DNA from 3 places in the Arthrobacter sp. LFS091 genome. Region 1 is predicted to be linked to each of the others. Evidence: predicted binding sites of a transcription regulator. Region 1 holds the regulator's gene; each other region holds the start of a gene.
What was found. The regulator HrcA, encoded in region 1, represses chaperone genes, less so after heat shock. The targets are predictions, from matches to a motif close to TTNGCACTCGNNNNNNNCGAGTGCNAA.
Positions count from the first base shown of each region.

Region 1 (9,399 bases):
ACCCGGACGCTCCGGCCCGTGCCATGATTTTCGACTCCGTGTATGACACCTACCGTGGCGTGGTCACCTACGTCCGGGTGGTTGACGGCATGCTGCACCCCCGTGAGCGAATCCAGATGATGTCCACCCGGGCCACGCACGAGCTCCTGGAAATCGGTGTGAGTTCCCCGGAACCTACCCCGTCCAAGGGTCTCGGCGTGGGTGAAGTGGGGTACCTGATCACCGGTGTAAAAGACGTCCGCCAGTCCAAGGTGGGCGATACTGTCACCAACCTGGCCAAACCTGCTTCGGAGTCCTTGAGCGGTTACGCGGACGCGAAACCCATGGTCTTCTCCGGCCTGTATCCGTTGGACGGCACGGACTATCCGGTGCTTCGAGATGCCCTCGAAAAGTTGATGCTCAACGATGCCGCGCTCGTTTACGAACCCGAGACGTCGGCTGCGCTGGGCTTTGGATTCCGCGTGGGCTTCCTCGGATTGCTGCACCTGGAAATCACCAGGGAGCGCCTTGAGCGTGAGTACAACCTGGATCTCATTTCCACCGCCCCCAACGTGGAATACGAGGTAACGCTCGAGGACAAGAAAGTTGTCCACGTGACGAACCCCAGCGAATACCCCACGGGAAAGATTTCCGAGGTCCGTGAACCGATGGTTTCGGCTACCATCCTTGCGCCAAACGAGTTCGTCGGCTCCATCATGGAACTGTGCCAGAGCCGTCGTGGGCAGATGAAGGGCATGGACTACCTGTCCGAGGACCGCGTGGAGCTCCGTTACTGGATCCCGCTGGCTGAAATCGTGTTCGACTTCTTCGACCTCCTGAAGTCCAAGACCCGTGGCTACGCCTCGCTGGACTGGAAGGCCGACGGCGAACAAGTCGCCGACCTCGTGAAGGTCGACATCCTGCTCCAGGGTGAGCAAGTAGATGCGTTCAGTGCCATCACACACCGTGACAAGGCGTACGCCTACGGCGTGATGATGACGGCCAAGCTCCGCGAACTTATTCCGCGCCAGCAGTTTGAAGTGCCCATCCAGGCGGCCATTGGTTCGCGCATCATTGCGCGTGAAAGCATCAGGGCCATCCGCAAGGACGTTCTTGCCAAGTGCTACGGCGGTGACATCACCCGTAAGCGCAAACTGCTCGAGAAGCAGAAGGAAGGCAAGAAGCGCATGAAGATGGTGGGCCGCGTGGAGGTGCCCCAGGAGGCGTTCATCGCTGCCCTGACCACCGACGAGTCCAAGGACAAGGCCAAAAAGTAAATGCCCAGCGTCCTTCCTTTGGGCGATCCAGCACCTGCGGATGGCGTTCTGCCTCCGCAGGTGCTGACGGGCGTCGAGCACCGCAAGTTCGGACTGTACGTCCACATCCCTTTTTGTGCCGTGCGTTGCGGCTATTGCGATTTCAATACCTATACCGCGACGGAACTGGGCGGTGGTGCCTCGCAGGATGCCTATGCCAGTACCGCCATCTCGGAGCTCGACTTCGCCGTGAAGGCACTCGAGTCCTCATCGGTTCCGGCGCGCCCCCTGAGTACCGTCTTTTTCGGCGGTGGTACCCCGACTCTGCTTCCAGCCGAGGACTTGGCAAGGATCCTGCGTTCCGCGGTTGGGACGTGGGGGCTGGAATCCGGCGCGGAAGTGACCACCGAGGCCAATCCTGACTCCGTCACGCCCGAATCGTTGATGCTGCTCGCGGATGCCGGATTCACCAGGGTCTCCTTCGGCATGCAGTCCGCTGTGCCGCATGTCCTCAAAGTGCTGGACCGCACTCACACGCCAAGCCGCGTTCCGCTGGTGGTGCAGTGGGCGCGCGACGCCGGACTCGCCGTCAGCCTGGACCTCATTTATGGGACCCCGGGGGAGTCCATGGAGGACTGGCGCGTTTCCCTCGAAACGGCCTTGTCGTACGAACCGGACCACATCAGCGCCTATGCGTTGATCGTGGAGGACGGCACCAAGCTTGCTGCGCAAATCCGTCGAGGCGAGGTGCCCGGCATCGACGACGACGACCACGCCGCGAAATACGAACTCGCCGATGAACTCATCTCAGCGGCGGGGATGGCCTGGTACGAGGTCAGCAACTGGGCGCGCTCTCCGGAGCAGGCATGCCGCCACAACCTTGCTTACTGGCGTGGAGATGACTGGTGGGGCGTGGGCCCCGGAGCGCACTCCCACATAGGCGGTGTGCGCTGGTGGAACGTCAAGCATCCTACTGCTTATGCTGCGCGACTGGGAGCGGGAAGCTCGCCGGCGGCAGGCAGGGAGACGCTGGACCCTGACACGCGCGAGGTGGAGCGCATCATGCTCGAAGCCCGCCTGGGTACAGGCCTGGCTGTCGACGCCTTGGACGCCGTGGGGCGGCATGCAATGGCCGGGTTGATCGCAGACGGACTGGTTGACCCGATCCAGGCCTTCAAGGGCCGCTTGGTCCTCACGCTGAAGGGTCGCCTGCTGGCAGACGCAGTGGTCCGCAGGATCCTCCCGGACTGAGCCTCACGGCCGTTTGGCAGCACTGCCGGGACTCTCCTGCTGGTGAGGCAGCTACTTGATCCAGCGCAAATTCAGTTTGTAGCGGTGCGGCTGGCCGTGGTTCACGCGGATTCCGGCTGAAACGGAGAAGCACGTCAGGGCTACCCAAATGCCGGTCGCGATCACGGCGAAAATGTTGCCGACCACTGGAAGCAGGACGAGGATGTTGGCGAGGACCGCTGCGATGGTCGGGGGAAGGGTGAAGTTCAGCGCTTCCTTGGATTCCTGTGCAGTGAAGGGTCCCCGGTCCCGGAAGATCAGGTAGATCAACAGGGAAGGCAAGCAGCCAAGAATGCCGCCAAAGTGCGCCAATGTGGCCCACTGCCGGTCTTCGCCGGCCGTCAAGGGCAGTGCATTGGCTGGCGCGCCATGGTACTGGGGCCGCCCTGCGGCGCTGCCCGGTTCTTCAGGAGCGTTCTCTGCCACGGTGTCTTCCCTTTGCTGTAAAGATGCTGCGGTGTTGCTGTCCCAGAATACCGGCACGAGCCCGCTTCTCTGGACCAACTCCCCGTTGGCGCTGCAGTAGCAGTGGTTCAGGGTGAATGCTTTAGGGGACCGTCAGGAAGTCGATGACTTCCTCAACACGGCCCAGCAGGGATGCTTCAAGGTCGGCGTAGCTCCGTACGGCCCCCAGCAGCCTTTGCCAGCCCAACCCGATGTCCTCGGCGGTCTCGTGCGGCCAGCCGAAGGCGCGGAGGATGCCGGTCTTCCAATCCATGCCACGCGGTACTGTGGGCCACTTCTCAATGCCCAACACCTTGGGCCTGATGGCTTGCCACACATCCACGTACGGATGTCCCACAATGAGGACGTTTCCAGCGGCTCCGGGACAGGCCATGGCCTCGGCGGCGATGCGGGATTCTTTCGATCCCTGGACCAGGTGGTCCACCAGGATCCCGAGGCGGCGGTCCGGGCCGGGGTTGAAATCCGCAATGGCGGACGCGAGGTCGTCCACGCCATGCAAGGGCTCAACCACGATCCCTTCGACCCGGAGATCGTCACCCCAGACCTTCTCGACCAGTTCGGCGTCGTGCTTTCCTTCCACCCAGATGCGGCTGGCCTTGGCCACCTGTGCGCGCTGGCCTTGCACCTTGACGGAACCTGAGGCGGTACGGCCCGGCTGGGCGGCCGACGGCGACTGCCGGACTGCTGGAGGCATCAGGCGGATGGGCTGGCCTTCGAGCAGGAAGCCGTATCCCAACTGGAACGATTTGGACTTACCACGCCGGTCCTCCAAGGACACGATATGCATGCCGCCGGTCTTCTCCACCCTGGTCACTTCACCCACCCATCCTGACTGGACGTCTTCAAGGACCATTCCCCGCTGGACCGCTACCTCAGGAAGCTGGCGTTTGGCGGGAGCGGTCAGATCCTGTGGACCCCAATTGTCGAAAGCCAAGGGATATTTCCTACCTTTGAGTACTTGATGGGTGGGGGAGCCGTTTGGGTTGCGAAGCTGCCGAACCTGCACGCCGGAAGCTGAATACGGGCGTTTTCAATGCTAGCAACGGGGTGGCCCATAATAGACTTGTTAGCACTTGGGCATGTTGAGTGCTAAGTGCGGAGGCCCGGCGGGCGTGCCGCAGTCGCCGGTCGCCACGACCACGGACGTCGTCAGGAGGTGGAGCAATGAGTGAGCCACGCAAGTTGGAAGTGCTGCGTGCCATCGTTGAAGACTACGTGCATTCCAGGGAACCCGTTGGATCCAAGGCCCTTGTCGAGCGCCACCACCTCGGTGTTTCCAGTGCCACCATCCGCAATGACATGGCTGTCCTGGAAGAAGAAGGACTCATCGCGGCGCCCCACACCAGCGCAGGACGCATTCCCACGGACAAGGGCTACCGCCTGTTTGTGGACCGTATCTCCCAGGTAAAGCCACTTTCGGCCGCGGAGCGCCGTGCCATCCACTCCCTCCTCGAGGGCCCGGATGACGTGGACGACATCCTGGAGCGGACCGTGAGGCTCCTTTCCCAGCTGACCAACCAGGTCGCCGTCGTGCAGTACCCGCACTCGAGCCGGGCGGTCGTCCGCCACGTCGAGTTCGTGCTGCTTGCGCCAAAGCAGGTCCTGGTGGTCCTCATTGCGGACACAGGCAGCGTTGGCCAGAAGGTCATCGATGCCGGATCAGATGTTGCGAACGAGGCATTGATGCTGCTGAGGTCCCGGTTCCTCGGAAGCATAGCCGGGACGCAACTGGACCTTCTCCCACAGGTCCTTCCATCGGTAGTGGCCCTCTGCCCGCCCGAGCTTCGCGGCGTGGCCCAGACTCTTGCGCACGGGCTGCAGTCACTGAGCGACAACAGCCGCGAAGAGCGGATCTTGATGGCAGGCACCGCCAACCTGGCCCGCTCCAATGTGGACTTCCCCTTGAGCATCGGTCCGGTGCTTGAAGCCCTTGAGGAACAAGTCGTCATGCTGCGGTTGTTGTCCGATATGGGCGATGATCCGCGGGGCGTGTCAGTAAGCATCGGCCGGGAGAACCCGTACGACGGTTTGGCCGAGGCTTCCGTCGTGGCCACCGGCTACGGTTCCGGAGCCAAGGTTGGGATCCTTGGCCCTACCCGCATGGACTATCCCACCACCATGGCCGCAGTCCGGGCCGTGGCCAGATACCTTTCCCGCATTCTCGGCGGTTGAACACCGGCCCGAGGAAACATCCGCAGTACAACAAGGAAGAGATACCGACTTTGAGCAGCCACTATGACGTTTTGGGAGTCTCTCCGGAAGCCACCGGGGAAGAGATCAAAAAGGCGTACCGCAAGTTGGCGCGGAAACTTCACCCGGACGTCAACCCCGGGGAAGATGTCGCGGAGCAGTTCAAGGCAGTGACCCACGCCTACGAGGTGTTGTCGGACCCGCAGAAGCGCCGTGTCTACGACGCCACCGGTAATGAAAACGGAACCGAAAACGGCTTCGGCGGCGGTTATTCCGGCCAGGGCTTCGCCTTCCAGGACATTTTCGACACCTTCTTTGGCGGCGGTGGCGGCCATGGCGGCCCGGCTTCCCGGGTCCGGCGCGGCCAGGACGCCCTCATCAGCGTCCGCATCGACCTCAAGGATGCGGTATTCGGCGTCAACAAGAAGCTCGAAGTCGACACGGCCGTTGTGTGCCCCACGTGTGATGGCAGTTGCTGCCGCCCTGGTACCCATCCTGAACGGTGTGACATCTGTGGTGGCAGCGGCCAGGTCCAGCGGGCTGTCCGGTCCATTCTCGGCCAGGTCATGACCACGGCACCCTGTGGCTCCTGCGAGGGCTTCGGCACGGTCATCAAGGACCCCTGCAACGAGTGCAGCGGGCAGGGTCGCATCCGCAGTCGTCGTTCCCTCACCATCAAGGTTCCTGCCGGTGTTGCCACCGGTACCCGGATCCAGTTGTCCGGCCAGGGTGAAGCCGGCCCCGCGGGCGGCCCGGCCGGCGATCTCTACGTCGAAATCCGCGTCAACAACGACTCCATGTTCATGCGTGAAGGCGACGACCTGCACGCAACCCTGAGCGTGCCCATGACAGCCGCTGCCCTGGGTACGGAACTTCAGTTGGACACCTTCGACGGAGCACAGGACATCGACGTCAAGGCGGGAACCCAGTCAGGCGAAATCATCACTCTTCGCGGGCTTGGCGTCACCCACCTTCGCGGCTATGGCCGAGGCGACCTCAAGGTGCATTTGCACGTCGAAACGCCTACCAAGCTCGATGCCGCCCAGGAGGAGCTGCTCCAGCAGCTCGCCAAACTGCGGGGAGAGCAGTTCACCGAGGGAAAGCTCGTTGCCAGCGGCGGCATGTTCGCCAAACTGCGGGACAAGCTCGGTAACCTGTAGCGGTGAGCAACCCCGTCTTCTTCACCCAGGCAGGCAACCTCAGCCACCTGGGGCCTGGTTCCGTGTTTGTACTGGAAGGCCCGGAGGCGCGCCACGCGGTCACCGTTAAACGCTTGGCGGTGGGCGAACAGGTAGACATCGCAGACGGCGCCGGTACACGTTTGACGGGTACGGTCTCCGAGACCGGGTCAGGCACCTTGGCTGTGACGGCCTCGGACGTCGTCTTCGAAGAGCAGCCGGCCGTTCGCCTGGTCCTCGTCCAGGCGCTTGCCAAAGGGGACCGTGACGAACTTGCCGTCGAAACGGCCACCGAACTCGGCATTGACGCGGTGGTTCCGTGGCAGTCCGAACGCTCCATTGTCCGATGGAAGGGTGATCGGGCCGCCAAGGCACATGCCAAGTGGCAATCGGTGGTTGCCGCCGCAGCGAAACAGGCACGGAGGTCACACATCCCGCATGTTCGCCCCATCGTGGATACCGCGGCCTTGGCGAAAGTCGTCGCTGCTGCGGACCTGGCCATCATCCTGCACGAAGATGCCAAGAACCCCTTGCGGACCGTCCTGGAGGAGTCGGGCGTGCCGGATGGCTCAGATCCGGGATCACCCCGGGAAGTGTTGCTGATCGTTGGGCCGGAGGGCGGAATCTCACCCCGTGAAGTCACCCGGCTCAGTGACGCCGGAGCCGTTACGGCGCTGTTGGGACACCATGTCCTGCGGTCGTCGACGGCGGGACCAACCGCCGTCGTTCTCGCCAGTGACGTCCTGGGCCGCTGGTAGGACGCCGGCGGGTCCTAGCCGACGCTGAACAGTCGCGTGTCGGTACTGGACTCGATGACTTTGCCTGCGGCGTCGACCTGTGAGACCCGCAGCTCGTACTTGCCGGCCTTCAACGTCGCGCTGAAAGTAAAGACGCCGTACTGGCCCGGCTCGCCCGTTGGCTTGGCCTGTCCGTTGAGCAGACCCGTTTTCTCGGCCTTGCCGTTGTCCCTGAGGATCTGCCAGGCGATGGTTTTGGAGCTGTCGGTGCTGCGGCCGTTGAACTTCACCGCGCCCGGCGGCACCGTGACATCCTCCTGCGGATCGATGATCCACACCGGTGCCACAAGGGAGGCGTCACGTGCCATCGGCTGTCCCAGCTTCACCTGCCCGAAAGCCATGTAATCGGGGTGGCCGTCCACCAGGATGACCACCTGGATCTGCTGGCCGGAATTGATAAGGCCCGACGACGACGCCGCGGCAGTGGCTGTGTAGACCAACTGTTGAATGGCCCGCTGAGCCATGGCGGCATCGAGATTCGAATTGAAAGCATCACGGGAGATGTCCACTGTGATGACGTTCTTGCCCGATATGGAAGTAGCCAGGCTGCTGGGTTGCTGCCACGGCGTGAAGAAGTCATGGTCCAGTGGCTTTTCCGCCATCATGATCCGCAGGGCGGTGGTTACGGGGTTGTCGTCACCGTCGATGTCCCGGAACTCCCGGTAGAGGTAGACCTCATCCTTGCTGCGGCCGATCCAGTACACGGGAATTTTCGTGGAGGCCTGCGTGGTTTCCAAGGGGGCGTTGCTTGCCGGGGCCTCCTGCACGGAGAGCGAAGGGGAGCTCGGTGAAACCTGGTTTCCTGCCCCATCGGCGATGCAGCCGGTGAGCAGCAGCACAGAGACCATCGCGGGCACGGCAAAAGCGGACTTCTTCCGCTTGTGTGCGCCCTGCGCGGTGTTTCCTGGCTTGCTGATGGGGATTCCTGTCCTGCGGTGCATCGTTGGCAACCCTTCGCCGGGTCGGCGTGGCTGCGGGGCGCTTTGTCCACCCGCTATGCCAGCTTGGCACACCGCCGACGGCTGCCGGCCGGGAATGAGGGGGCCCGGAGCAACTGAAACATGATTGATACCGGCTTGATGCAGAGTTGAGACAAAATGTCGGCCATCCCTTTGTGGCTTGGACGGACGGCTCAGGTGAGGTCCATCAGGGACGGGCTGGCGTAGGATTATTGCCAGGACACCATCGAACCGGAGGAGAACAGGCCATACGGCCAACACTATGAGTGAATCTTTGAACGGACGGCTCAGGACCGGAAACGGCAACCTGCCGCCCACTGAGTTCCCGCACACCTTACCGGGCACGCGCACGGAAATTGTCACGTTCGACAACTCCGACCAGATGGTTCACTCGTTGGGAAGCCACGATGAAGCCCTGCGCTACATCGAGGATCAGTTCGAAGGCGTCAGTTTCCACGTCCGTGGCAACGAGCTCTCCATGACAGGTCCGTCCACCGATATCTCCCGGGTGATGCGCCTGCTTGAGGAAGTCCGTGGGCTGGTGTCAAAGGGCACGCTGGTGACCCCTGACGTTCTGCAGCAACTTGTCTCACTGTTGCGCACCCAATCAGTGCAAAATCCTGCAGACGTGTTGACCCACAACATTCTTTCCAGCAGGGGCAAGACCATCCGCCCCAAGACGCTGAACCAGAAGAACTATGTTGATGCCATCGACGACAACACGGTCATCTTCGGGATCGGCCCCGCCGGTACGGGCAAGACCTACCTCGCCATGGCGAAAGCCGTCCAGGCGCTGCAAACGAAGGAAGTCAGCAGGATCATCCTGACGCGGCCCGCCGTCGAAGCAGGGGAGCGCCTGGGGTTCCTGCCCGGGACGCTGAGCGACAAGATCGATCCCTATCTTCGTCCGCTGTACGACGCCCTCCACGACATGATGGATCCTGAATCCATACCGCGGTTGATGGCTGCCGGGACCATCGAGGTAGCGCCCCTGGCCTACATGCGTGGCCGCACCTTGAATGACGCCTTCATCATTCTTGACGAAGCGCAGAACACCACACCCGAACAGATGAAGATGTTCCTGACCCGACTCGGTTTCGGATCCAAGATGGTAGTCACCGGAGACGTCACCCAGATCGACCTTCCGTTCGGGGCGACGTCAGGCCTGCGCATCGTCCGGGAAATCCTCACGGGGATCGACGACGTCAATTTCTCGATCCTTGAAGCCGCCGACGTCGTCAGGCACCGTTTGGTAGCCGACATCGTCTCGGCCTACAGCAACTGG
Region 1 covers NZ_JBFPFP010000001.1:400,695-410,093, reverse strand. The annotation lists gene lepA (translation elongation factor 4) at 1-1,256, shown strand, start outside; gene hemW (radical SAM family heme chaperone HemW) at 1,257-2,486, shown strand; gene ACNQOP_RS01890 (DUF4870 domain-containing protein) at 2,538-2,951, opposite strand; gene ACNQOP_RS01885 (DUF3097 domain-containing protein) at 3,073-3,924, opposite strand; gene hrcA (heat-inducible transcriptional repressor HrcA) at 4,155-5,162, shown strand; gene dnaJ (molecular chaperone DnaJ) at 5,213-6,340, shown strand; gene ACNQOP_RS01870 (16S rRNA (uracil(1498)-N(3))-methyltransferase) at 6,343-7,116, shown strand; gene ACNQOP_RS01865 (GerMN domain-containing protein) at 7,131-8,003, opposite strand; gene ACNQOP_RS01860 (PhoH family protein) at 8,377-9,399, shown strand, end outside.

Region 2 (10,238 bases), on a different contig from region 1:
TACCCGCAGGCCTCGAGGATCGATCAGCGCGGTGATGCCTTGCGTCCACGTCGGGTCGGCAACGCGCAGGGCATAAGTATTGCGGTTGCCAGGGCTGGAGAAGTCGATGGGCATAGGGCGCTCCGTTCGGGACCGGTTTAGGTTACGAGCGTGACGTTACCCGCCAAAATATCTTGACGTCAAGATATACTGGATGGTGTGAAAGCAACCCCTGACGCACCTGCCGACAACGTCGACCTGCTTATCGACGGATGGAAACGCGCTCTTCCCCACATCGATCCCTCCCCTCTTCATATCTTCAGTCGCATCGGCCGGATCGCGCAGCGTCTGGACGCAGCGCGCAGGGAGGCCTACGCGATACACAATCTGCAGGGGTGGGAATTTGATGTCCTTTCGGCTCTGCGAAGGTCCGAACCGCCGCATGAACTCACCCCCGGGGAACTGATTCAACAGACCCTTGTCACGTCCGGAACAATGACCAACCGTGTAAGCCGATTGTTGGACCGATCCCTGGTAGAGAGGCGCGTCAGCGACCGTGATGGCCGGGTGGTCCTTGTGCGGCTCACCGGCAGTGGCCGAGCCACCGTGGAAGCGGCGTTCACCACGCTGATCGAGAAAGAACGGATGCTGATAGCCGGCGTCCCCGGCCTTCATGAGGAGCTCATCGGACCGCTCCGAGCGATGCTTCTGGCTCTCGAGTAAGGCCTGAAAGGCTTGCAGACGACCGCGGAGGCTGGAAACTTCCGCGGATTCTAGGCCTTGAATGGGTGGAGCTAAGGAGATTCGAACTCCTGACCTCTTCGATGCGAACGAAGCGCTCTACCAACTGAGCTATAGCCCCTGGGTCCGGTTTGATGCCGGACCAGTGTCCCTAGGCTATAAAGTTTCGCGGCGCTTTTCCAACCACGACACGAACGTCTCGGAACCAACCTTTTGTTCGGGGACCAGGTTATGGCCTGCACGCAGGTAAGCGCCCATCGGGCCCGGCAGCGGCAGCCCGATGATCTTTCCGCGGGCGCCCGTGACGCGTTTCCAATCCTCCGCCATCTGCCGCATGGTGAGCTCCTCCGGGCCACCTACAGTGCGGACGCTGTGCGGTGGAGCCTCCGCCTCAGCCGTGGCCGCTTCGAGCAGGGAGGCCGCGGCATCCGCCGGCGAGATGGTCTGGAACCTGGCGCCGTTGAAAGTGGGGATGAGTCCTAGTCGCGCGCCTGCGGCGAAGACCATCGCGACGAGGCCGTGGAACTGCGTGGCCCGGACGACCACGGTTTGCAGCGGCGACTCGGCGTACGCGCGCTCCTTTTCGGCCTTGGAAACGTAATACGAATAGGTGCTCAGATCGCAGTTGATGATCGACAGCGCCACAATCCTGACCACCCCGGCCAGGTGGGCAGCCGCGGCGAGGCGCGCGCCGCCGTCGGCGAATTGCTTTTTGGCTTTGCCGAACTGTCCCTCAAGGCAATCAATAACGACGTCGGTACCCGCCAGGGCGGCGGCCAGCCCGTCGCCCGTGGTGACGTCGGCAGCGAAGTAGGCTGCGCCGTCGAGACGATCCGCTGAGGCCATGGCGGGCACGTGGCGGCTGAGAACGGAGACCGTGTGCCCGGCAGCCACGGCGAGGCGGACAACTTCCCGGCCAACCTGGCCGGTGCCCCCTGCAACGCAGATACTGGTCATGGAGGGCTGTTAGGCGCGACGGCGCTGAAGGACGTCATCCAGGTTGCTGAGGGCGCTCTGGCTCTTGACGGAAACCGCAACCGCTTCGGCCTGCTCGGCGTTCTGCTTCAAGATGGGCTTGCCCACGGGCTTGGGGGCTTCCGGGAGATCCAGCGGCTCAGGTGCCGGGCGCGCTGCTTTCGCGGCATCGACATACGTGGGCTTCGGGACCTCCACAGGTTTCCAGCTTGCGCCCTTGGATTCCTGGGCAGACTTGGCCGAGTGATCCCCGGCTGCCACGGCAACTGCCAGCGCGGCTTGACGCAGTTCATCAGCTGTAGGCCGGTTGGCTTCGCGGCTGGCGGCCTCGGCATCGAAGACGGTGGTCGCCTTGGGCTCGTCCGGCTCTTCCTTTGGCAGGTAACGGGCGGGAGTCGGGATCGGCGCGGCCTGCGCTGCACGCCGCGCGCGTCGTTCGCGCAGGTCCCGAAGGGCAAGCCTGCGCAACACCACGACGGCGACTACCGCACCGACCAGCGAGACGAGCGGCAACCACAGCGATCCCTTACCGAAGAGGCAAAGGATGCCTGAAACGATCGCCGTCAAAAGCAGGGCAAGGCCCGACAACGCCAACGTAAAGCGGGCGTACCGAATAGTGAAGGGTGTGGAGGACGACTTCCGGGCAGCAGTTTCGGCCGGTGTGGATCCCTGGGGCGACGCCGGTGCTGTCCTGTGCATGGTCTCCATCGGTTTCTCCTGCTGAGGTGCCAAAGTCAGTACCACCCCTGCCTGCGGTTCGTCTGGTTCGTCGTCGATTGCGTCTGCTGGAACAGCCACTGTTTGGACTTGTGAACGCCTGTTCCGTAAAACATAAGGCGCCACCCAGACCATCCACAGCGCGACAGCGACCACGAGTATCACTGAGCTGCTGAGAGGGAAGTCCACATTCAAAACCGTAGAAGCAAATGACCGGGGGCGGCGGCATTGAGGCCGGTGTGTCGTGGGCGAGTCCGCAAATGACTGGAGTTAGGGCCGAAAAGGCCTATGACCTGCCCGTTTGTCCGCTGAGCCACCTGCGCAGGAGTCCTTCGGGAACTTCATCGGAAGTAAGTGCAAAGGAACGGTGGTCGGCCCACTCGCCATTGATGTGCAAGTACCGTTCCTTGTAGCCCTCATCGCGGAAACCCAGTTTCTCCACAACCCTGAGGCTTGGCGCGTTTTCCGGGCGGATATTGATTTCCATGCGGTGCAGGCCCAGCACGCGGAAGCAATGGTCTGTCGCCATCGCAACGGCCGTCGGAGCGATGCCATGCCCGGCGCGGTCCCTATCCACCCAATAGCCCAGGGTAGCCATCATGGCCGAACCCCAGACAATGGACGATACCGTCAACTGGCCTACGATTTTCGGTTCACGGAAGCCGGGCGTCCGCTCGACAATGACAAATGGCAGCGCGGTGGACTGACGGGCCTGGTCGTTCAGGGAGGCCACCATCTGGCGATAGCTGGGGAGGCGCCCACCCGGAGCCGGGTTGGACGCCTCCCATGGCGCCAGCCATTCGCTGTTCCGTGAACGGACTTCGGACCACTCCCGCTTATCGCGGTAACGGATGGGCCGCAGCAACAGGTCTCCGCTTTCCAGCGTCACCGGCCAGATCGCAGAGCCGTACATCCGTTGTTACTTGGGAAGTGCTGCAGTGAAGGTCGGCAGCCACTCGCGCAATTCGGGGCCGAGGTCCTCGCGTTCGCAGGCGAGCTCGATGCAGGCCTTGAGGTAGCTCAGTTTGTCGCCGGTGTCGAAGCGGCGTCCGCGGAAGACCACGCCGTATACGCCATAGCCTTCACCCTCGCCTGCAGCCAGCACCTCGAGGGCATCCGTCAGCTGGATTTCCCCTCCGCGGCCCGGCCCTGTGTTCTCCAGGACCTCAAACACGGCCGGGTGGAGGACGTAGCGGCCAATGACGGCCAGATTTGATGGAGCTTCTTCCGGCGAAGGCTTCTCCACGAGCTGCTTGATGCGCACGTAGCCGTCCTCGCCTTCGTCCTCCACGTCCGCGCAGCCGTAGGCGCTGATCTTTGATGGCTCAACTTCGATGAGGGCCACCACGGATCCGCCGGTCTTCTGCTGGACAGCAATCATTTCGCTGAGCAGGTCGTCCTTAGGATCGATCAGGTCATCACCAAGGAGCACGGCGAACGGTTCGTGGCCGACGTGCTGCTTTGCACGAAGGACTGCATGGCCGAGCCCGTTGGCGTCGCCCTGGCGAACGTAGTGGATGTCGCCCAGGTTGGTGGCCGACTGAATGGCCTCCAACTTGGCAGTGTCACCCTTTTCGGCAAGCGTTGCCTCAAGGGCCGGCACACGGTCGAAGTGATCTTCAAGGGCGCGCTTGCTGCGCCCCGTGATCATGAGGACGTCGTGCAGGCCCACCTTAACGGCTTCTTCGACGACGTACTGGATGGCTGGCTTATCAACCACGGGCAGCATTTCCTTGGGCATCGCCTTTGTTGCAGGCAGGAACCTGGTGCCAAGGCCCGCTGCGGGGATGACGGCCTTACGGACAGCATTGTTATCGAGAGTCACCGGACTAATCTAACGGAAGGAAGACATCAACGGCTAAACCCCGCCGCACCGAAAGAGGGTTTTTTGTTTCAGGGAAGGGCAGCCCTCCTGCTCCTTCCGGTGTTACGTACGGACCCAAAGAACGGATACATATGGCAACGAAGGAAGAGATCCGGAGCAGCCGCCGGTTTCACAGGCGAAGCCTTGCGCCAGAGCAGATTGCAGCCGCCGGCGCGTCTATAGCCCGGCACGGCACGGACTGGGCAGCAACAAGGGCCCCCGCCACCGGCACTTTTGCGGTCTACGTTGGAGTCGCTTTCGAACCCCCCACGCTGCCCCTGATTCAGGCGCTGCACGACGCCGGGCACCGTATCCTGCTCCCGGTCTGCGAGCCGGAAAGGCAATTGAGTTGGGTGTATTGGACGCCGTCGACCGTGTTCGTGCGGTCCTCCTACGCCCCCATTGACGAACCCGAGGGCGAAAGGCTGGAAAGTTCGGTCATCGCGGACGCCGCAGGGATTTTCATGCCGGCCACGGCCGTTGACCGGGACGGAAACAGGATCGGCCAAGGAGGCGGCTACTATGACCGGCTCCTCCAAGGACTCGACGCATCCGGCCAGCGGCCGCCCACCATCGCGGTGGTGTACGACGACGACCTGTTGCCTTCCGGTTCCATACCCGCCGAAGCTTTCGACCGCCCCGTGCGGGAAGTGCTCACGCCCTCCGGAACCGTTCGCCTCGACGGCCCGGAATAGGTGGCCCCGGTTCGATGTTATGAGCTTCAGTCCGGCACGAATGCTGCAATGGCGCCGGATGATAGAATTGGCACTCAGGCCCTGCGACTGCTAACCCGGAGACGCTCCGGATGCGTGGCACAGGACCTGAACCCTGTCCTGAAGGAGGAATTCAGTGCCCACTTACGCATACGCCTGCAAAGACTGTGACCATGCCTTTGACATCGTCCAGTCCTTCTCTGACAGCTCCTTGACGGAGTGCCCCGAATGCAAGGGAGCGCTTCGGAAGAAGTTCAACAGCGTTGGCGTTGTTTTCAAGGGCTCGGGTTTCTACCGCACTGACTCCCGCGACGCCAAAGGAAGCACGGTTTCGGCCGCTCCCGCAGCGCCCGCACCTGCGTCGTCGGCTCCCGCCGCGACTCCGGCCCCGGCAGCCGCAGCCAGCTAAGAGCTCCCTTTTCCACATAGCCCAGCCCGGCACTGTTTCCGTGGGTGCCGTGCTGGCTAGCGTGGCTGCATGCCACATCAGTCACGAAGCACACTCCTTGCCCGGGCCGAGCGATCAGCGGCAGCCGCCGGTAAATGGTCTCCCCCATCGCGTGCGCCGCTGCGCGCCCCCTTTGATTCCAGGTTCAGCCGAAACCGTCCGCGCAACCCTGACACCCGGCGTGGCCTGAAACGCAGGTTCGGATCCTTGATCGGACGGAACCGCCGCCTCACTGTCGCGCTCCTGCTCTGCCTGGCTGCCGGCATCGCAGTCCAGCAGCTCACGCCCGCTTCTGAGCAACGCGTCAACGTACTGGTGGCTGTCCGGGACCTCCCCAGCGGCACCAACCTGGCCGCTTCCGACTTCACCACCATTCCTGTAACCCAGGGTTTGGCAATCCCCACCGCATTTGAGGACCCCGGCGCCCTCGCAGGGCGTCAGCTCGCTGCACCCCTTGGCCAGGGCCAGATCCCCACGGAGTCCAGCCTGCTGGGTCCTGGCTTGCTCACCGGATCACCCCCGGGCACGGCAGCGGTTCCACTCCGGATGGCCGACCCTTCATCCATCCAGTTACTTTCCCCCGGCCAGTTGGTGTCCGTGGTCCTTACCGCAGCCGGATCCTACGATGAGTCCGGCGAAAGCCAGGTCCTGGCTGGTCCTATTGCCGTGCTGTGGACCTCTGCCCAAGGCGGGAAGGCCGGGGAGTGGCTCGGTACGGGTGACAACGACGGCCTGGTGGTTGTGGCTGCCGACCCCCGGCAAGCAGAAAAGCTTGCCGGCGCATCAACGCAGGGCAAGCTTTTCTTTGTACTGGTCAGCCCGTGAAAGGACGTTCCGTCAGGCTGGCATCAGCCCCAGTGCGGGGGCTTTTGCTCCTTGAGCCACTCCTCGTGGTCATAACCGGACTCATCTCCCCAACGGCGGGGGTCGTCCTCTGCAGCCTTGGTTGGAAGAATGCCCTGCGGGGCCGGCTTGGCTGGAACAGCCTTCGACTCCTCCGAGCCCTCAGCGCCGGCCTGGCCGGCATCCTCCGAGCGCTCCGCAGCGCTGTCTTCCCCGCCGGTTACTTGTTCCGTCATTGGTGCTTCTTTTCCGTTGTCGGCTGCAGCATCGGCCGGCTTGGGGCCAGCCTCGCTCCTGCCGGCCGCCCTTCGTGCGCTGGGCGCGAAGGAAGGCGGTGCTTTGTCAAGGTTCAATTGTTCAACATCCACGTCCAGGAAGCCATGCTGGGGAGAGGAAGCGAGCTGCGGGATGTGGTTTTCCAGTCCCAGGTAGGAGCCGATGCGGTCGGCGCAGGACGACGGGTCCGTGAAGACTTCAATCGTCCACAACGACATGTACCGCCACCCCATGCGCTCCAGCAGTTGCGGCCGCAGACGGCTTCGCTCGCGCACGCTCATACGCCTGTAACGTTCGGTGCCATCGGATTCGATGGCCACCGGGGTGGGAATCTCGGCACCCTCCCGGCCAATGGTGTGCACCGGATCCGCGGCGGCAGCGATGTCCAGCACTCCATCGTAGAGATGCCACACACGTGCTCCACGAGCACGCAACCGCTCCCCAAGATCAGCCACCAAGGGATCTTCACCGAGCGCTTGTTCGCTGGCGACGGCGCGGGAAGCAGGTGTTCCAAGGTTGCTGTTTCCAGAGAGTTCGCGGTCCAGCAATTCGTAGAAGTCGACGGCACCGTGAGCCAGTCGATCCTGGTCAAGGTCTTCGGGGCGGAAGCACGTCAGCACGTGCATGGACCGCCGGGCACGGGTCATTGCCAAAGCAAAGCGGTTACGCCCGCCTTCGGTGGACAAAGGCCCGAAGGAGTGGAGCGCACGCCCGTGAGGTGTGCGACCGTAGCCGAGGGAGAAAATGACGTGATCCCGCACCAAGCCCTGGGCGCGCTCCAGGTCCACTACCCTGAAGGACTCGGGACCGGCTCCGAAGAAAGTGGACAGGAGGGGGTGGTTTGGCAGTTGGAGCCTGATGGCCTCACCGATCCTGGCCGCATGGCGGAGGCTGGCCGTTACTACGGCCAGGGATGTGCGAGGACGAAGCCTGGCGTGTTCGAACACCAGGTCCACCACACGGTTGACTTCGGCGGTGACGGACTCAACACCTTCGTGGTCAGCACCCGGGAGGCCAGTGCCATCGGGGATGTATTCCACCAGGATCGAACGGTCCAGCCCCGTGACGGAATTGCCGTCGGGCAGGCGCCGCAGTCCGCCGTCGTAGTAGTTCTTGCTCAGCTGGAGGATCAGGTCCTCGTCCACGGCACGGTAAACCCAATTCAACTGCCATGTGGGCAGCACGCGGGCAAGCGCCTTGAAGGCGCTGTCCACAACCTCGTGGCTGGCTACACCGGCAACCGGAGGTTCCACGGCAACGCTGAAAGTGCGGGCGTTGGCGATCTTTGCATCTCCGAAGGCCACTACTTGCTGTGCCCGGGCAATGGCGGGAAGAACTGCCTGCAAGGAGGTCGACTCAGCGTCGATGATCACCACAGCATCAAACTTCTGTTCTGCAGGAAGTACTCCGGTCAGCAGGTAAGGACTGACCGACCAGACCGGCACCAGCAGCGGAACAAGGTCCGGTGCCTGGGCGCTCAGTGCCGGCAACGTCACACGCCCATCCTTCAACAGGGCACGAAGCAACTCGGCCTGCCGCGGGTGTTCGAGGATGCCTTGACGCCATTTCTGGGCCAGCTGCCAACGAAGCCGGGCCGCGCCACTGGCGATGTGGGCCTGGTCCGCGAGGCGGTATTCGGCCTCGAGGCGGCGCAGCGAATCGCCATCGGACATAGCAAGGTAGTCGTCGCCGCTGATCATGGCTTCCAGCGCAGACTGCCACCAGGCAAGGTCCAGCTCCGCGGCCACCGAGGGTGCCGGGACTTCGCGGGCAGCAAGGTCAGCGAGCAACTCACCAAGACCGTGCTCGCGCATCTCTTCAATCAACAGCGTCCGCTCGGGCAGGGTCTCCAGGGTGGCTGTGTCCGCTACAAGGCGTTCCAACCGCTCCATGAGCTCCGGGTACGGCGTCTGGTGCAGGGAGCCTCCGGCAGCAGTGTGCTTGAGGGCTTCGCCGAGCCGGTGCAGTTCGCCGTCCAATTCCCGGTAAAGAGCACCGAGGTCGGCAAGGCCGGACGGCACAGCCGGGTGACGCTGCGTCGTCGCGTAGCCGGCCCACAAGGCTCGCTGTTCCTGGACGAGTACCAGCGAACTGTGGAGGTCCGCGATGTGGACGCCGGGCCGTACGTATTCTTTGGCTACGCGCCGCAGCCTGGAACGCTGCATGGACGGCATTTCCAGGTTCCGTTCACGTCGCCATGCGGAGCTGGCTGTTGCGGAGATGAGGTCATGGACAGGCCGGTCAAAGATGTCCGGGGTGAACTTGTCCAGGCTTTCCCGCACGGCAATCAGCAGTTCAAGCTGGGCTCCCCATTCGGTGAACGTTTCGCCCAACCTGATTTCGGCGTGGTCGGAAACCTGCTTCATGCGGTCACGCAGGATGGGGAGTTTCTCCTCAGCCAAACGAACCAGTTGCTGGGCTTCTTCTGTCTCCTTGCGGGTCACCAGGCGTGCGCCATGCCAGGGGCTGGAAGTCGAGGCTCGGCTAAAGCTGCCCAGTTCGGCCGCACGGCGCAACCGGCCGGCAAGTTCCTCGCGGTCCTTGATGTTGTCCAGGACGCTGCGCTTCAACCGCACCGTCGTGGATGGCGCAGGGTGGATGGACGTCAATTCGGCGAGCGATTGCATAGCCTGGTACGGGGAACAACCCCAACGCTCACGGACATTGTGCAGGGATGCCACGTGGTCCATCAGGGCATGCCGGTGCTCGATCAACGTCTGGTGAAGGTTACCCAGCTGAGGCTCCAGGGCTTTCTCGCTGCGCATGATGGCACGGACCAGTTGGCCCTTAAGCTGCTGCGGCGTAGTTCCATTGCCCGGCCGGAAGAACATCGAATCAAGGCCCAGCGACTCCAGGTGCGCGGACAAACCAGTAAGGCTGGACTGCCTGTCCCCCACCACCAGTACAGACTTGCCTTCGCTGACCAAGGCACCGATGGCGTTGATCGCGGTCTGTGTTTGCCCACTCCCCGGCGGAGTGCTGACAACAAGCGAATCTCCAGCCCGCACTGCGTCCACCACGTACTGCTGGTCCGTGTCGGCGTCGAGCAAGAGGAGCTCATCAGCGGGATTCCGCTGGTCAAGATCGGGGAACCTGCCCGCTTTGATGGGTTCAGGCTCAATGTCGCCACCGTTGGCTGCACTGGCCAAAGCGGCCACAGTGGGGTTGTTCATGTTGATCCACGGATCATCCAGGTTCCCGGAAAGGTCAGCCAAGGTGGTGACGAGCAGGTTGAACTCCACCTCCGCGCCGTGAATGGGCTGGACCAAGGTAGCCAAGCGGTCCAAAACCGGCTGGGGGTCGAGCCTTGCGGTGTTGTAGGCCATGCGTGCGACCGCATTGACGTCAAAGACGATGCCGTGCACCGTTTTCAGGTGCCGAACCAGGGCCGGGTTCATACGGGCCTGTTCGGTGAGCTGGAGTTCGAAGTCGTCCTCGCCCGGCCGAACGGTGAGGACAATGGACGTAAGCATGACCGGCGCGGAAACGCGCTGGGGCTTCCCACCTACTGCCGATGTCCACACCACGGTACCGGCGGACAAGTATCCGGCTTCGATACCGCGGTCGTTGCTGAGCTCGAAAATTTTGGACCGGATATTCCGGGCTGCCCGGGCAGCGACCAAATACTGTTGCCTGTCCCTGATCAGAGTTGACAGGCGCGTCCTGCGGCCCGCGAGCAGCT
Region 2 covers NZ_JBFPFP010000007.1:286,633-296,870, reverse strand. The annotation lists gene ACNQOP_RS15290 (class I SAM-dependent methyltransferase) at 1-114, opposite strand, end outside; gene ACNQOP_RS15285 (MarR family winged helix-turn-helix transcriptional regulator) at 199-702, shown strand; tRNA gene ACNQOP_RS15280 (tRNA-Ala) at 769-841, opposite strand; gene ACNQOP_RS15275 (SDR family oxidoreductase) at 877-1,677, opposite strand; gene ACNQOP_RS15270 (hypothetical protein) at 1,687-2,568, opposite strand; gene ACNQOP_RS15265 (GNAT family N-acetyltransferase) at 2,699-3,325, opposite strand; gene galU (UTP--glucose-1-phosphate uridylyltransferase GalU) at 3,332-4,237, opposite strand; gene ACNQOP_RS15255 (5-formyltetrahydrofolate cyclo-ligase) at 4,369-4,971, shown strand; gene ACNQOP_RS15250 (FmdB family zinc ribbon protein) at 5,126-5,398, shown strand; gene cpaB (Flp pilus assembly protein CpaB) at 5,468-6,262, shown strand; gene ACNQOP_RS15240 (AAA family ATPase) at 6,286-10,238, opposite strand, start outside.
Region 2: a site for HrcA is predicted at 5,039-5,065, ahead of ACNQOP_RS15250 (FmdB family zinc ribbon protein). Genes of this name have one in related genera too.

Region 3 (10,238 bases), on a different contig from region 1:
GTTTGATGCCCTCAAGGTAGCCCGGCACTTCAGTTTCGAACGGCGCGTCCACGTGCGTCAGCGACGCCACCGTGAACACGGCATCAGGCTTGTGCTCCAGGACGTAAGCGGAGCTTGCCCTGTTGAAGTCGTTGCAAAAATCGGCCCGCTCCGACGATTGCGCTCCGAACCGGCAGCCGCCTTTAAGGAGCGTCACCACTTCCCAGCCATGCTGCTTGGCGATGGGGCCCAGGGCAGCCATGTACTGCTGGGAATGCGAGTCCCCCAGCACGACAATTCTCTTGGTGACCACCTCAGGCTCCCCGTTCTGGAGGCAGCCCTCCAGCACAGGATCACTGGGCACGTTGTCCCCGGTGCACTCACCATCAACGTTCGCCCACTCATCCTTCATGGCCGCCGGCGCAGGGATGACCAGGGCCTCCGCCGACGGCTCCCCCGCATAATCCGGGGACAGTGCGGCCGCGCCCGGGGTCAGCTCATGGGGCTGGGAGGCAATTGCCGTTGCCTCTGCAGTAATGGCGCCCTGCCAGGCAGTGACCGGCAACGCCAACAGCGCACCGCAGGAGACAATCACGACGGCGGCACGCCAGGACCGCACGTCCGGCCACTTCCAGCGCCGCAACGGTTGCTCGACGTACCTGGTAGTGGCCACCGCAAGCACTGCGGCGGCGGCCATAATGCCCATACCTTCCAGGATGTTCGGCGTGGTGGTCCCGGAAGCGAGCAGGAAGAACACCAGGATGGGCCAGTGCCACAGGTACAGGGCGTAGGAAATACCTCCCACAGCGACCAACGGGCGGGAACTGAGGATCCGGTCAACACCCCACCTGCTGCCGCTCTGCCCCGCGACGATGACAGCCGCCGCAGCCAGGGTGGGCCACAGTGCCACGAAGCCCGGGAATGAACGGTCAACCGTGAGCAGCAGCCCACAGGAGAGCATGGCTGCGATGCCGGCCCAGCCCAGGAAAACCCGGAGTCTCCGCCCCGGTTTCAGGTATGGCAGGGCCAGCGCAAGCAAGGAACCCAGGGCGAACTCCCACAGTCGGGCGCGGGTGTCGAAGTAGGCGTAGGCCTGGTTGCTGTAGGTCTCCTGGATCGAGAACAGCAGTGACGCCACGAACACCACAGCGAACGCCACGAAAAGCAGCTGCCGGTGACCAACGGCTTTCCGCCCCGGATACCGTTTGGCAAGGTGCGGCTGCAACAGTGCAATGCCGGCAAAGATCAGCGGCCAAAGAATGAACACCTGGCCCTGCACGGACAGCGACCAGAAGTGCTGGAGCGGGCTGGCATCCACGTGCTGCTGGGCGTAGTAGTCCACCGCGAAGGCAGCAAGCTGCCAGTTTTGCCGGTACAGGAGGGAAGCCCACGCTTCAGTGAGGACATCGGGCCAACGGCTCTGCGGGATAAGTGCCCAGGTCCCGGCGAGGATCGCCAGCAACACCACGACGACGGCCGGCAGCAAACGCTTGAAAACGTGCAGCCAGTGCCCCACAAGGCGCAAGGGCCGGTTAGCCTCAAGTTTGCGGGTGAAGGACAACGTCAACAGGAACGCCGAGATCAACAGGAAAACGTCTACCCCGCCGGAAACCTTGCCGAGCCAGATGTGGTAGGCCGCCACCATGACCACAGCCAAGGCACGCAGGCCCTGGACTTCCGGACGGAAACGGCGTTCCGACGTCGTGGTTTCCGGGGTTCCTGACGCAGCCGTGGCGCTCTGGGTTTCCATCATTCTTGCCACCCGGTCGCGGCAAACCACCTCTCGTCGAGCATGTCAGCCATGCTCTTTACATACGTTTTGGTCATGTGGTTGTCGTCCAGGTATACGAAGGTGTTTCCCACGATGGGAGGGCAGTAGGTTCCGTCGCAGATGAGGTCGGTCATGTCCAACACGAAAAGATCCTGGTACTTGCCCATGACGGCGTCGAAGGGACTCTGTGCCGCGAGCACATCCGATTCCAACGGTCGGCAGTCAGGGCTGTCCGGTCCCTTGGAAAGCGTACAATCCGTCAGGCTATAGGTGAACCGGGGGTTGTCGCGCATAGCGATCACCTGGGTACCAACGGCGTTGACTTCGGGGATGAGTTCCTCAAACCCGTGCGTGAGCTGCTCATCCGGTGTTGAGGGAGTCGCCGCGGTCCCCACCATGAAAACGGCGTCCGGTGGGTGGGCCGCAATGTGGCTGCGAACCTCACGGTTGAACTCATTGCACACCGGGTCCGCATCCGGATTATCCGTCATGAAGGGGCAGGCGCCGTAAAGCATGGCGTAAAGCCGCCAATGGTGTTGCTCAGCCAGCACCCCAACAGCCTCCAGCCATTGCTGGGAATGCGAATTGCCAAGAACCAGCACGGTCTTGGTCGCGTCATCGCCCACGTTGTTTTGCTGGCAGTTCTCCAGCAGCAGCGACGATTCCGGTTTGGTCTCGCCGGAGCACGACTCCGTCAGGTGCGCCCAGTCCGAAGGAAGCTGCTCAGCGGTGGGCAGCGTCATCGCGTTTTCGCCCACCTGGTTCACATATCCGGGAAGGAGAGCCTGGGCTCCGGGGTTATCGAAAGCGGCCTGCGCCTGGGCGGCCTTCAAGTCCAGGTCCTGCTTGTACTGGAATCCCAGGAGGGGCGCGCACGCCACGGCCAGGCAGGCAGCGATAGCAATGGCGGAGCGACGGCGGTTCACCTCCGGCCACTTCCATTCCCGGAACGGCTTCTCAACGTACTTGGTGGTGAGGAAGGCCAGGACCAAAGCCAGGGCGATGATCAGTGTTCCGGAGATCCAGCCCGCATGGTCCTTGCCGCTCCAAGCCAAGGCGATCACCAAAATGGGCCAGTGCCAAAGGTAGAGGGCGTAGGAGTTGTCGCCAAGCCGGACCAGGAAGCGTGAGCTCAGGATCCTGTCAACGCCCAGCCGGCTGCCTGTCTGGCCAGCGGCGATCACCGCGACTGCGGCAAGCGTTGGCCACAAAGCAACGAAACCCGGGAAGGCAGTCTGGACCTGCAGCAGGATCCCGCAACTGAGCATCGCGGCCACTCCGATCCAGCCCATGACGACGCGGACCGGCTTGGCGAAGTTCAGGCCAGGCAAAACCAGCGCGAGCAATGTTCCCAGCGCGAATTCCCACAGTCGGGCAAAAGTATCGAAGTACGCCACAGCCTGGTTATTGGCCGTGAATATGATCGAGTAAGCCAGGGAGACAACGAAGATGATCGCAAAGACATAGGCGAGCGTCGCCCGGTATTTCAGGCTGAAGCGCCGGCACAGGAGCGCTACGGAGGCGAAGATCGCGGGCCACAAAATGAAGACCTGGCCCTGGATGGACAGCGACCAGAAGTGCTGCAGCGGACTCGCCAGGCTATGGTCCGCAGCGTAGTAGTCAACCGCGAGGCCCTGCAGGAGCCAGTTTTCGTAGTAGAACAGCGAGGCCCACCCTTGGTTGACCACCTCGACCCAGCGGGTGGCCGGCAGGAAGACAAAGCTGGCCGCGAGTGTCGCGAGGAGGACCACCACGACGGCGGGGAGCAGTCGGCGGAACAGGTGCAGCCAGTGCCGCAGCAGATCCATCGGCCGGCGTTGTTTATAGCGTCCGGTGAACTGCAGGGTCATGAGGAACGCCGAGATGAGGAGGAAGACATCCACGCCCCCGGAGACCCGCCCGATCCAGACGTGGTAGCTCACCACCATCAAGACAGCGAGCGACCTCAGACCTTGGATTTCAGGGCGGAACTTCGACTTTCCAACGGGTCCCGAAGCCCGCCTGCCGGGTCGGGCAGGGGCTGGGATCGTTGGCGTAGTCACGTTAGGCAGTTCCTCAAAAGCTGTGGCACAAAGCATCCATCATACGCGGTCCGGCCGCGCCAACCCACTTGGGTCCGTCATCCGGGCTGCGTTCCAAGGCCCTCATTAGCTCAGGTTCAGCTATGGATTATCCCAGTCTTGGCTGTGCGTCGCCTGTGCCCGTTGTGCCCCCCGGACCGTCCCGGGAACTACGCTGAAGCCTGAAGCAACGGAGGGAGCACCATGATCGTCCAGCTGCGCCTATGCGTGCCGGCGGAATTGTCTGAGTCGGTTCTGGAATGCTGCCTTGAGCAGAACGGAGCGGCCGAAACGGCGGTACACAAGGGAGCCTCCGTGGAGCCGCCCGGGGACGTCATAACAGTCCAAATCGCACGGGAATCCGCCGAAGAGCTGATACAAAGGCTGCACATTTTGAAGCTTCCGGAACTCGGCTCCATCTCAGTTTCCTCGCCGGATCTGGTCCTGTCCGCACGCGCGGATGAGGCCGAGGCGTCCGCCCCAGGGGAATCCGCCGATTCCGTCATCTGGGACGAGGTATCCCGGCAAACCGGGGAGGACTCGAAACTGACGTGGAGTTTCCTCGCGTTCCTCATCATTGCCGCTCAGTTGGCAGCGATCGGAATTGTGACCGATTCCACCATCGCCATAGTGGGTGCCATGGTGGTTGGCCCGGAGTTCGGCCCGCTCGCTGCGTTGTCCGTGGGATTGGTGGAACGGAAGTGGCGCCTGGTACGGAGTTCCTGTCTGGCTCTTGGAGTCGGGTTCCCCGTGGCGATGGCCGTGACTGCAGCAGCAGCATGGTTGTCGGTACCGCTGGGTTTGTTTCCCGCTGACGCTCTGGACCAGGGATCCGCGGTGGAGTTCATCTACCACCCTGGGCCGTACTCGCTGATTGTGGCCGCACTCGCCGGCGCTGCGGGGATGCTGTCCATGATCAGCCACAGGTCTTCCGCCCTGGTGGGAGTCTTCATCTCCGTCACCACTGTGCCAGCGGCCGGCTATGTTGCTGTGGCCCTCGTCCTGGGTGAGTACAGCAAGGCTGCGGGATCGGCGATGCAACTGGCCGTGAACCTTGTGGGCATCGTGGCAGCTGCCGCCGCGGTGCTGGTGTTCTACCGGCTCATAGGCAAACGCACACCCTCAAGCCGCCGACCGGCTTCTCCCCCGCGACGGCTCGGTGCCATCCGGCGGCCCGGGTAGCCGAGGCTGTGGCCCAACCCTCACTCACAACCCACCCCCTTCAGCCCAACCCTCACTCACAACCCACCCCCTTCAGCCCGACGCTCACTCACAACCCACCCCCTTCAGCCCGACGCTGCCCCACACCTAGGACGTAAGAGAGCGTCCCTGCCAAACCGGCGGGACGTGAGAGAGCGTCCCTGCCAAACAGGCGGGACGTGAGAGAGCGTCCCGGCCAAACAGGCGGAACATGAGAGAGCGCCCACCACAAACGGGCGGAACATGAGAGAGCGTCCCGGCCAAACAGGCGGAACGTGAGAGAGCGCCCACCCCAAACAGGCGGAACGTGAGAGAGCGCGCACAGAAAAAACCCCGGCCACGAATCAACGTGGCCGGGGTTTTTGGCGCAGACAGCTTAGTGCTGGTGGCCTGCGTGTGCGTCTTCTTCCTCGGCCGGCTTTTCGGCAACCAGGGTCTCGGTGGTGAGAACCAGGGCAGCGATGGAAGCGGCGTTGCGGAGTGCGGAGCGGGTGACCTTGACGGGGTCGATCACGCCAGCGGCGATCAGGTCCTCGTACTCGCCGGACTTGGCGTTGAAGCCGTGGTTGGCTTCGAGCTCGGAGACCTTGGCCGTCACTACGAAGCCGTCGAAGCCGGCGTTCTGTGCGATCCAGCGGAGGGGCTGAACCAGTGCGCGGCGGACGATGCCAACGGCTGCTGCCGCGTCACCTTCCAGTGTCTTGACGGCCGGGGACTCGTCCAGCGCCTTGAGGGCGTGGATGAGTGCGGAACCGCCACCGGAAACGATGCCTTCTTCAAGGGCTGCACGCGTGGAGGAAACGGCGTCCTCGATGCGGTGCTTCTTTTCCTTCAGCTCGACCTCGGTGGCTGCGCCTACCTTGATCACACCGATGCCGCCGGCGAGCTTGGCGAGGCGTTCCTGCAGCTTTTCCTTGTCCCAGTCGGAGTCCGTCCGGGTGAGCTCGGCACGCAGCTGTGCAACGCGGTCAGCCACATCCTGGGCCGAACCTGCGCCGTCAACGATGGTGGTGTTGTCCTTGGTGACCGTGATGCGGCGTGCGGTACCGAGTACCTCTAGGCCAACGGAGTCCAGGGTCAGGCCGAGGTCCGGGGAGACAACCTGTGCGCCGGTAAGCGTGGCGATGTCCTGGAGCATGGCCTTGCGGCGGTCGCCGAAGCCCGGGGCCTTGACGGCCACAACGTTGAGCGTGCCGCGGATGCGGTTGACGATCAGCGTGGAAAGGGCTTCGCCTTCGATGTCTTCAGCAATGATGAAGAGCGGCTTGTTGGCCTGCAGAGCCTTCTCCAGGAGCGGCAGGAAGTCCTGCAGCGAGGAGATCTTGCCCTGGTTGATCAGGATGAGGGCGTCCTCGAGGACGGCTTCCTGGCGCTCAGCGTCGGTGACGAAGTACGGGGACAGGTAGCCCTTGTCGAACTGCATGCCCTCAGTGAGGACCAGCTCGGTCTGCGTGGTGGAGGACTCTTCAATGGTGATGACACCGTCTTTGCCCACCTTGCCGAAAGCTTCGGCCAGCAGTTCGCCAACCTCGTCGCTCTGGGCAGAGATAGCGGCAACGTTGGCAACCTGGGTGCCTTCGACTTCGCGGGCGTTCTCCAGGAGGCGGGCAGCCACGGCTTCAACCGCAACCTCAATGCCACGCTTGATCTCGCCGGGAGCGGCGCCGGCTGCAACGTTGCGCAGGCCTTCCTTGACTAAGGCCTGGGCCAGCACGGTAGCCGTGGTGGTGCCGTCGCCTGCGACGTCGTTGGTCTTGGTGGCTACTTCCTTGGCCAGCTGGGCGCCAAGGTTCTCGTAGGGGTCGTCAAGCTCAACTTCGCGGGCGATGGTGACGCCGTCGTTGGTGATCGTGGGAGCGCCCCACTTCTTGTCCAGCACGACGTTGCGGCCGCGCGGACCAAGCGTCACCTTGACAGTGTTGGCGAGCTTGTCGATACCGGCCTCAAGAGACCGGCGGGCAGCATCGTTAAAAGCAAGCTGCTTTGCCATGGTTGTGTCCTTTCAAGACAGAAAACCCGCACCGCTGACGGGTCGGAATGATTCCAACGCGGCGGCGGTGCGGGCTCCGGGAAGTTACTTTACGACGATCGCGAGGACGTCGCGGGCGGACAGAACGAGGTACTCGTTGCCACCGGTCTTGACTTCGGTTCCACCGTACTTGGAGTAGATGACGACGTCGCCAACAGCTACGTCAACCGGTACGCGGTTTCCGTTGTCATCGAAGCGGCCGGGGCCGATTGCAACAACTTCGCCTTCCTGCGGCTTCTCCTGTGCGGAGTCCGGAATAACCAGGCCGGAAGCCGTGGTCTGCTCTGCTTCGAGCGGGCGAACAACAATACGATCCTCAAGAGGCTTAATCGAGACCGACACTCGGACTCTCCTTTTCATGAGCTGATTCATGGACTAAGAACTGGGGTGCCGGGGCGTGCAACCGTCGTCGCGGTGCCGGAGGAACGCCTGGCGTGGTTAGCACCCTCCGGGGGAGAGTGCTAATAAGACTCTATGTAAGCGTTAGCACTCGGTCAAGGTGAGTGCCAGCATTTCGTCATGGGTGAACTCCCGTCACCGTCCGGTGAGGTCGTCCAGGCCGTAGTCCTCGCCGTCGTCGTCCCCATCCACGGGGGCATTGCCGCGGTTCCGGTACAGCACCACTGCGGACAGGACAGCCACGACGCCGGAGATCACCAGGGCGATAATCCCGCCGATGCGGGCGCCGCTGTACAGGTCGCGGATCTCCCGTGCTTCATCGGTGGCATCGTTGACGCTTTTGCCGGTGACGGAGTATGCGGCCGCATTGAAGGAGTCCAAGGCCAGGATGATGATGAGCAGGGCTATGCAGACCACGGCTATCACGATGCCCGCAATAAGTGCGGGACGGGCATATTTGGTGATGCGGGACGGCTGTGCGGCTGCGTTGTCTTCCATGAAAACAACCCTATCTGGCTGATTCCCAAGTCACGCTGTCATATCCTGCGACGTTAGGCTTGATCCCATGCCTCACGCACCGCAGGAACAGATCGCGCCCTTGCTGACCACCGAAGGATGGGAACTTCTTGCCTCACTGGGGCCTTACAAGGAAGCCGACGCATTCAGCGTCAACGCCGACCTCCGGAAAGCGGGCCACTCCCCCGAACTCGTCGCTGCCGTCCTGACGCAGTCCCGCCTTCGGACCCGGGCAGAGGCCAAGTTCGGCGAATTTGCCCGCCAAATGCTGTTCACCCAGGCCGGGTTGGAGCAGGCGACCCGGTTGAACGTCGCCGCCCGGCACGCCGAGCGCTTTGCACAGGCCGGCGTTTCGCATGTCGCGGACCTCGGTTGCGGCCTGGGAGCTGACTCGATGGCCATGGCGTCCATGGACATCGCCGTGACTGCTGTTGAGATGGACGAGACGACTGCTGCCTGCGCCACGATCAACCTGATCCCCTTCCCACACGCCACAGTGGTCCATGCGGACGCTACCTCCGTGGAGCTGGACGGTATCGATGGAGTGTGGCTGGATCCCGCCCGACGCACCACGTCCACCTCCGGAACAAAGCGGATCTGGGACCCCGAGGCCTTCTCTCCCCCTCTGTCGTTCGTGGAAAACCTGGCTGCCACGGGGCGCGCCATTGGCGTCAAGATGGGTCCGGGCATCCCGCACGATTCCGTGCCCGCAGGTTGCGAGGCGCAGTGGGTTTCCGTCCTCGGTGATGTCACCGAGGTCACGCTGTGGTTCAACGCGGTGGCGCGCCCCGGGGTAAGGCGCGCAGCGCTGGTCCTCGGCAGCCAGGGCGCTGCCGAAATCACCAGCGGCGAGGATTTCGACGGCGGTCCGGTAGCCGCCGTCGGGCCGGTGGAAGGATTCCTGTACGAACCGGATGGGGCGGTGATCCGCGCGGGCCTGGTGGCCGATGTCGCTGAACGCCTCGGCGGTCACTTGGTGGATGAACACATCGCCTACATCTGCGCCCCGGCGTTGCACGACACCCCGTTTGCCCGCGCCTACAAGGTGCTGGAAGTCATGCCGTACAACGTCAAGGCCCTGAAAGCCTGGGTGAAGAGCAACGGCATCACGGTGCTGGACATCAAGAAGCGCGGTACGGCAGTCACCCCCGAAGAGTTGCGGAAGCAGTTGCTTCCCGCCAAGCCCGGCAAGGGCCAAGCGAAAACAGCCACCCTGGTCCTCACCAGGATCGGCGAGGAGCGAGTGGCTGTCGTGGTGGAGCCGGTGTCTGCTTAGGGTTTCAGCGGCGCGAGAATTCAGAAGCTTCGCGCACCTGGCCGGGGGTCGGACGCACCCCCGTGTAGAGGACGAATTGTTCTTCGGCCTGGATGGCGATGACTTCGGCACCCGTGATCACCGGTTTGCCGGCTGAACGCGCAGCGGTAATCAGGGGCGTCTCCGACGGCAGCGCAACGACGTCGAATACCACTTGTGCGGCAGCGATCGTCGCGTCATCGAAGGACTGGGCCGATTCGTCGGCACCTGCCATTCCCAAGGGAGTGACGTTGATGATGAGGTCCGCCGTCGAACCGTTGACGTCGTCCTGCCAGCCGAACCCGTAGAGGTCGGCGAGGGCTCGACCGGCGGTTTCATTGCGGGCCACGATGGTGACAGCGGTAAAGCCTGCGTCACGCAGCGCTGCCGCGACGGCTTTGGCCATGCCGCCTGCTCCACGGAGGAGCACGGTGTGGCTGTTGGGTACCTCGTGGTCCTTCAAGAGCCGGGCTATGGCGATGTAGTCGGTGTTGTAGGCGGTAAGGACCCCATCGTCGTTCACGATGGTGTTCACGGAATCGATGGCTTTGGCCGAGGGGTGCATTACGTCAACCAGCGGAATGACCGCTTCCTTGTACGGCATGGACACCGCGGCGCCCCGGATGGGGAGGCCGCGGATGCCCGCCACCGCGAGGGTGATGTCAGCCGGTGCGAACGCCTTATAGACAAAGTTCAGGCCGAGCAGATCGTACAAATAATTGTGGAACCGGGTACCGATGTTGCTGGGCCGGGCCGCGAGCGAAATGCACAGGGACATGTCTTTGTTCAGGATGGGCATCCACCCATTAAACAACGCCCGATGGATGCAGCACCGGGATCAGCCCTGCCGCGCCTTCATCCGCGGGTTGTTCTTGTTGATGACGAACGTGCGTCCACGCCTCCGGACGATCTGCGCTCCGGGGATCTTCTTGAGCGCACGCAGTGAGTTCCTGACCTTCATGGTGTTTCTCCTTTTGTTGGTGGTGCGGC
Region 3 covers NZ_JBFPFP010000007.1:265,170-275,407, reverse strand. The annotation lists gene ACNQOP_RS15195 (acyltransferase family protein) at 1-1,732, opposite strand, end outside; gene ACNQOP_RS15190 (acyltransferase family protein) at 1,729-3,828, opposite strand; gene ACNQOP_RS15185 (DUF389 domain-containing protein) at 4,015-4,992, shown strand; gene groL (chaperonin GroEL) at 5,387-7,000, opposite strand; gene groES (co-chaperone GroES) at 7,085-7,381, opposite strand; gene ACNQOP_RS15170 (hypothetical protein) at 7,574-7,936, opposite strand; gene ACNQOP_RS15165 (THUMP-like domain-containing protein) at 8,004-9,230, shown strand; gene ACNQOP_RS15160 (shikimate 5-dehydrogenase) at 9,235-10,047, opposite strand; gene ykgO (type B 50S ribosomal protein L36) at 10,087-10,209, opposite strand.
Region 3: a site for HrcA is predicted at 7,523-7,549, ahead of groES (co-chaperone GroES). Genes of this name have one in related genera too.